Regions from separate parts of the Arthrobacter sp. SLBN-53 genome, predicted to be linked through region 1. Evidence: predicted binding sites of a transcription regulator. Region 1 holds the regulator's gene; the other holds the start of a gene.
What was found. The regulator LexA, encoded in region 1, represses DNA repair genes until DNA is damaged. The targets are predictions, from matches to a motif close to TCGAACANNTGTTCGA.
Positions count from the first base shown of each region.

Region 1 (3,404 bases):
TGATGACCGCGGCCTATCGGCCGCTCCTGGCGGAACTGGGCATCACCTACCCCCAGTACCTCGTCCTACTGGCCCTCTGGGAGGACGACCCCAGCACCGTCGGAAACCTGGGCCGGCGGCTGCACCTGGACTCCGGCACCCTCTCACCGTTGATCAAACGCCTGGAGAGCACCGGCCTGGTGGTGCGTCACCGCGCGACCGCCGACGAACGTCGCGTCGAGGTCGCACTCACCCCCGCCGGGCGCGCCCTCGAAGAACGTGCCGCCTGCATTCCACAGCGCCTGCTGGCCGCCACCGATGCCCGACCCGAGGAGGTCGGCGCGCTACGCGACGCCCTCCGCGGACTTGTCGACCAGCTCAGCTCACCGCACTGACCGAAAACGACGAAAGGAACACCCACCGATGAAGAAGCTTTACACCGCCGAGGCCCTGGCCACCGGCGAGGGACGTGACGGACACGGCCGCACCTCCGACGGGAAAGTCGATGTCGCACTGAGTATGCCCAAGGAGATGGGCGGTTCCGGCACCGGCACCAATCCCGAGCAACTGTTCGCCGTCGGTTACGCGGCGTGCTTCCACTCCGCACTCCGACTGGTCGCCCGCGAACACAAGGCCGATGTCACCGACTCCGCCGTCGGCGCCCGGGTGACACTGGGGGCCGCCGAGGACGGCGCGTTCGGTCTTGCCGTCGAGCTGGAGATCGTGCTGCCCAATGTGAACCATGACACCGCCACCGAGCTCGCCGAGGCCGCACACCGGGTGTGCCCCTACTCCAACGCCACCCGTGGCAACATCGAGGTGACCCTGACCGTGACCGATGAGTGAGCTCGGCTGATCGCGCCGCAATGACGCCGCAGACACGCCCTGTCGGGCCGCGACACGCCTCGAACACATGTTTGATTATCGGGGCGGCTGCGACTACATTCGGCGACATGAGCGACAGCAGCGACACCCCTGAGGCACGCTCCAGCCTGACCGAGCGTCAGCGCACCATCCTGGAGGTCATCCGCTCGTCGGTGACCACCCGCGGTTACCCACCGAGCATCCGGGAGATCGGGGACGCGGTGGGGTTGACCTCCACGTCCTCGGTCGCCCACCAGCTGCGCACCCTGGAGCGCAAGGGCTATCTGCGGCGCGATCCCAACCGCCCCCGCGCGGTCGACGTGCGCGGTGCCGACGAGGTGATCACCCCGATCGTGGCCACCGACGTCGCGGGCTCCGATGCGCTACCGGAACCGACCTTCGTCCCGGTGCTCGGCAGAATCGCGGCGGGTGGGCCGATCCTGGCCGAGGAGGCCGTGGAGGATGTGTTCCCGCTGCCCAAGGAGCTGGTCGGCGAGGGATCGCTGTTCCTGCTGAAGGTGGTCGGCGAATCCATGGTCGACGCGGCCATCTGCGACGGCGACTGGGTGGTCGTGCGCCAGCAGAACGTCGCCGACAACGGCGATATCGTCGCGGCCATGATCGACGGCGAAGCCACGGTCAAGACCTTCAAGCGGACCAAGGGTCAGGTGTGGCTGATGCCGCACAACCCGGCGTTCGAACCCATCGACGGTAACGACGCCGTGGTGCTCGGCAAGGTCGTCACCGTGATCCGCAAGGTGTGATCGGTCGGCGTCTGACCGGTCGGCGTCTGATCAATCGGCGCGGATGAATCCGTTCGCGCGCGCGAATTCCTCACTGGAGAACCAGATCTCGGCCTCGGTATCGCGGTAACCGCGGCTACCGGGCGCCCAGTAGAGACCGGTCTTGGTATCGGCCTTGATGGGGTAACCCTCCGGGGCGCGGTAGCGATCGGTGGTCGCCAGTCGCATCGAGGTCCAACCGGCGTCATCGTCATCATCGTCCCCGCCGGCGGCAGCGTGACGTCCGCCCGTCACCTCGGGTTCCGGGGCGGTCAGGTCCGGCTCGGGTTCGAGCACCGGTGCACCGACAACACGGGCACCGAAGTCCGAGTCCGCATAATCCGAGTCGGCGAAATCAGACGCCGCATAATCCGAGTCGGCGAAATCAGACTCGGCGAAGACGGACTCAACCGGCTGCGGTGTGGGCGTCTCGATCCGGGTCGGGGCGGTGTCGACGTCATCTTCGTCGTCGTCGAACCGCAGCAGTTCTTCCGGCCGGTCGGTGTCGGCACCACGATCGGCGAACGGGTCGACGCCGAGGCCATCGGCATCCGCATCATCGCCGGCCCGGGGGTCGTGGCCGGCACCGGTGTCGATCGGATCGACCGTGAAGGAGCCCGCTGACCCGACCGGCGACAGTGATGCCCACGGATCCTGCGGCGGCGGACCATAGCCGCTGTCGCGATCCTCGGCCCGGTCATCGTTTTGGTGATCGTCTTGGTAATCGTCTTGGTGATCGTTCTGGCCATAGCCGTAGTAGCCACGGTCATCACGGTCATACGGATCGTCGTCGAGGTCGTCGTCGAACCGGTCCTCGTCACCGGACCGCCGGTTGCGCAAGACCGCCACGGCGATCACGGCGATCAGACCCACCACCGGGATGAGGCCCAGCAGCCACCACCAGCGCCAGGTGTACCACTTGTCGCCGCTGTCGCCGCCGCCGTTCGCCTGCGGGCCATCGGCCGGCGCTTGCGGGGAATCAGCCCCGGGAACCTGCAGGCCCGCCAGCTGCGACTGCAAGCCCGCGGGCTCCGTGCTGAACCGGTTGGCCGCCTTGTCCCACGAGATGGATCCACCGTTGAACTGTTGGTTGATCACGCCGCCGTTGTCGGTCTGATCGCTCTTGGGTGCGCCGAGTTCGCCGGTCGCGCCACCCAACTTCTCCCAGGCGGCATTCATGGCCCCACGGACGATCACCGCACCGAAGTCGGGGGTCCAGAAGATGACCGGCTTGTCCTCGGCGGCGAAGGGCACCACCGCGCTCTGCGGAGCCAGCCCGCCATCCGCCTCGCTGGCGGTGGGGAACCCGAGATCCCCGGTCGGCCCACCGACACTCTCGTACTTGGCCAGGATCTGCCCGGTCACCACGTTGGCACCGGTCTGCGGGCTGTAGAAGATCTTGCCGCCGGCATAGTTCTGGCCGACGCCGTCGGCGCCGATCGCATACTGGGCCCCGTCTTCGGCACCGAGCGGCCCCAGTTCGCCGCCGGCGGCCCGACGTGCCGCGGCGATGGCCGATGCCGCGTCCGAGGGCACCTGTACCGCCCCGAGTTGGGCGGCCAGCTCTGGTGGCGTGGTGGTGAAGGCGCGCGTCTTGCGATCCCACGAGATCTGGCCGCCGGTGAACTTCTGTGAGACGACGTCACCGTCGATGGTCTCGTCATCGGCAGGCACACCGAGCACGCCCGCCGATCCGCCAAGGGCGTCCCAGGCGCTGTTGATGGCACCGCGCACCACCCGCGCACCGGTGCTGGGGGTCCAGAAGATCACCGGGTTGTC
Region 1 is NZ_VFNN01000001.1:4,900,544-4,903,947, reverse strand. Features, by position in the region: gene FBY28_RS23555 (MarR family winged helix-turn-helix transcriptional regulator) at 1-374, shown strand, start outside; gene FBY28_RS23550 (organic hydroperoxide resistance protein) at 403-825, shown strand; gene lexA (transcriptional repressor LexA) at 933-1,607, shown strand; gene FBY28_RS23540 (LGFP repeat-containing protein) at 1,638-3,404, opposite strand, start outside.

Region 2 (3,404 bases), 4.1 Mb from region 1:
GATCACGAGGATGGTGAACAGGGTGGGAGTGATGATGCCGGCCTGGAGTCCGATGTTGAGCAGGATCAATTCGATCAGCCCGCGGGCATTCATCAGGGCGCCGAGGGCCACCGATTCACGCATCGGCACGCGACTGATCCGGGCCGCGACCGCGCACGCGACGCCCTTGCCCACGATGGCGACGATCAGCAGTCCCGCTGTGATGGCCCACAGCCGGGGGGTGTTGACCAGGCCGATCTGCGTGTTGAGCCCGGAGTAGACGAAGAACAACGGCAGCAGCAACTTGGTGGTCAGGGGTTCGATCTTGTCGGTGAGCTGGCCGGCGAAATAACCCGACGGCATCGCGATGCCCAGGATGAATGCGCCGAAGATCGCGTAGATGCCGATGGTGTCGGTGAACCAGGCGCATGCCGTCAGCAGGATCAGGACCGTGCTGAGCATCGATCCGCTGATGGCCTGCTGCTGCTCGGCCTTGGCTCCCATCGGTGCCAGGGCGCGCTTACCGATGGTCAGCACCACCACGGTGTAGAGCACGCCACCGCCGATGGCGAGGACGGCGAGCATCGGGCTGTTCTTGTAGACGGCCAGCACGACGGCAAGGATGCACCAGGAAATGGCATCCGAGGTGGCACCGCACGCCAGCGCGAGCGTGCCCAAAGAGGTGCCGGTCAAACCCTTTTCGAAGATGATTCGGGCGAGCATGGGGAATGCGGTGATGGCGATCGACGCGCCGAGGAACATCATCGCCATGCCGAGGTTGACGCCTTCGCCGAAGAACTCACCGCCGCCGAGCAACGGGATCGCCGCGAGCGCGCCGATGATCAGCGGCGCGAAGGTCCCGGTGGCCGAGACCGCGGCGGCGGTGCCGGCCCGCTGCCGGACGTGTTCGACGTCGAAATTCATGCCGATGACGAACATGTAGAGCACCAGGCCGACCTGCGCGGTGGTGTACAGCACGATGTTGGACGTCCCCGACGGGAACAGACCGGCCTGCAGGTCGGGGGCGATGCGGCCGAGCAGCGACGGCCCGAGGACCACCCCGGCAATCATCTCACCGACGACGGGCGGCTGCCCGACGCGTCCGGCAACGATGCCGGCCAGCCGGCAGGCAGCCAGGATGACGGCAAGTTGCAGAAAGAACTGGATCGCGATGTCCGCGGGCATACGTCAGGTTAGCCAGCCGAAAACTGTCACCGCGGCACGGTCTGCTTGAGCGTGGTCAGTGCGGCCGCGGTCAGCCCGGCGAACTCGGCAGCCTCCGCCGATTCCCATGCGGTGCCGACGAGTTCGGCCATGCGTCGATCGGTCACGTTCTCGACCTCGGCATAACGGTCCTTTTTGTCCGCACCGTCGGCGAACGGTTCGGGCCAGCCGAACATTGCCGCATACCGCGGCCCCTTGTTCAGCATGTGCGCCTCGATGGGGCTGATCCCGGACAGGCTGAGGGCGTTGAAGTGCAGACCGGCCCGCAATTCACGCAGCACGAACATGACCTGTAGGGCCCGCGCTGGTGCGTCCTCGGCCAGCGGCATGACCTTCCAGCCGGCGAACAGCGGGACCGAGGCGGTCGGCGCGGCGGCGATCAGCCGCTCCCCCAGCTCGGCGACACGGTCGAGCCCGTCTGCCGCAGCCAGGTACCGGCGGCCGAACTCCGCGGCCTGTTCCCAGTACACCTGCGCCGCGGTGGCGGCGCCGCGGACGGCGATGCCCTGTTCCCACAGGGCGGCAAGGCCGGTGGGCTCGAAGACGGCGAACACCGCCGCGACGGTGGCGCCGGTGGCCTCTCCGAGCACGCCGCCGCGCCCGGCGACATACCCGGCGAGCGGATTCTGGTAACCCGCCGCGATGCTCTCGGCGTAGGTCTGCGGGTGCAGCATGAACACGGCGACCGCCTGCTCCACGGCGGCTCCGGCCGCGGCGGCGTGCTCGACCAGATCGGTATCAGTCATCCTCAGGCCTTTCGGTGGCATCGGTGTCGGCTCGAACAGTAGACGGCGGCCGATCCGGGGCGGCCGAGTTCGATGGGGATGTCGGACAGACGGCCTCCGGCAGCACCTTTGGTCGAGCTGCTTGATCTCAGATTTTTCTTTGGTCTCGTCTGTCTCTGGTGTCACATCGTGGCGTGTTATGTCGGTGGTCGCACGTATGTTCGAGTCATGGGATCGGATGTGGTGGCCAGCCGGGAGTCGGTGCAGCATGCCCTCTCCGATCGCGCCGCGTCGGTCAAAGCACTGTTGGATGCCGACTTCTCGGTGTTCGACACCGCCGAGCTGTTGGCGTTGCAGTCCGAACGCGACCAACGCGCCCGCGCCGATGCGGTCATCGATGCCCGCATCCAGGCCGCAATCATGCAGCGCAGCACCGCACATGAGATCGGCGCCAAATCCTGGGCCGATGTCCTGATCACCCGGATGCGCCTGTCCGCCCGCGAGGCCGCAACCCGGGTGCGCCGCGCCGAACAACTGGCCCCCAGACGGTGCGTGACCGGGATCCTGCTCGATCCCGCGCTGCCGTTGTGCGCCCAGGCCTTGGCCGACGGCGACATCAACGAAGGCCACGTCACGGTGATCGCCGAAGCGGTGCGGACGGCCACCAAATACGTCGATGCCACCAAAGCTGCGGAGCTCGAAAAGATCCTGATCCCGGTCGCCCGCGTGAGTAGCCCCGAGACGGTGCACGCCACCGCGGTACGGGCGCTCTACCTGATGAATCAGGACGGTCTGGGCCCGGATATCGCCCGCCACAAACGCGGCATCACCGTGGGCACGCAGGATCCTGACGGGTTGACCCGCATCACCGGCTGGGTCGATGCCGAACTGGCCGCCTACCTGGGCACGGTCAACGACACCTGGGCCCGCTCCGGAATCAACAACCCCGAGGACCCCCACTCACCGGCCAACCCCGAGACCGACGCGGATTCCCAGGCCGGGGTCGGTCCAGATGCGAAAGACACTGCCGTGCAGCCCGACCCGGCTGCACCATCCAAGGATCCGTCCACGCTCTGGGAACAACTGCCCCTGCCCACCGATCTGGGTGAACTGGCCGACCGAATCGAGGCCGTTGACGCTGCCGCCGCAACCGCGGCGTCCCCCGCACCGGCACTGCCACCGCTGACCGGGCCCGCCGGCCGCGACACCCGCACCGCTGCGCAACGCAACCACGACGCCCTCAAAGCCGTCCTACGCGACACCATCGCCTCCGGACGCCTCGGCCAACACAACGGGCTACCGGTCACCGTCGTGGTCTCCACCACCCTGGCCGAACTCGAAACCGCCGCCGGCATCGCGGTCACCGGCACCGGCACCCTCATGCCCATGGCTGACCTGATCCGCCTGGCCGAGCACGCCCACCACTACCTGGTCGTCTACCGACACCACACCGCCGAACCGCTCTACCTGGGCCGC
Region 2 is NZ_VFNN01000001.1:770,157-773,560, forward strand. Features, by position in the region: gene FBY28_RS03705 (cation:proton antiporter) at 1-1,164, opposite strand, end outside; gene FBY28_RS03710 (SCO6745 family protein) at 1,191-1,949, opposite strand; gene FBY28_RS25950 (HNH endonuclease signature motif containing protein) at 2,157-3,404, shown strand, end outside.
Region 2: the regulator LexA is predicted to act here: its motif matches at 2,138-2,153, upstream of FBY28_RS25950 (HNH endonuclease signature motif containing protein).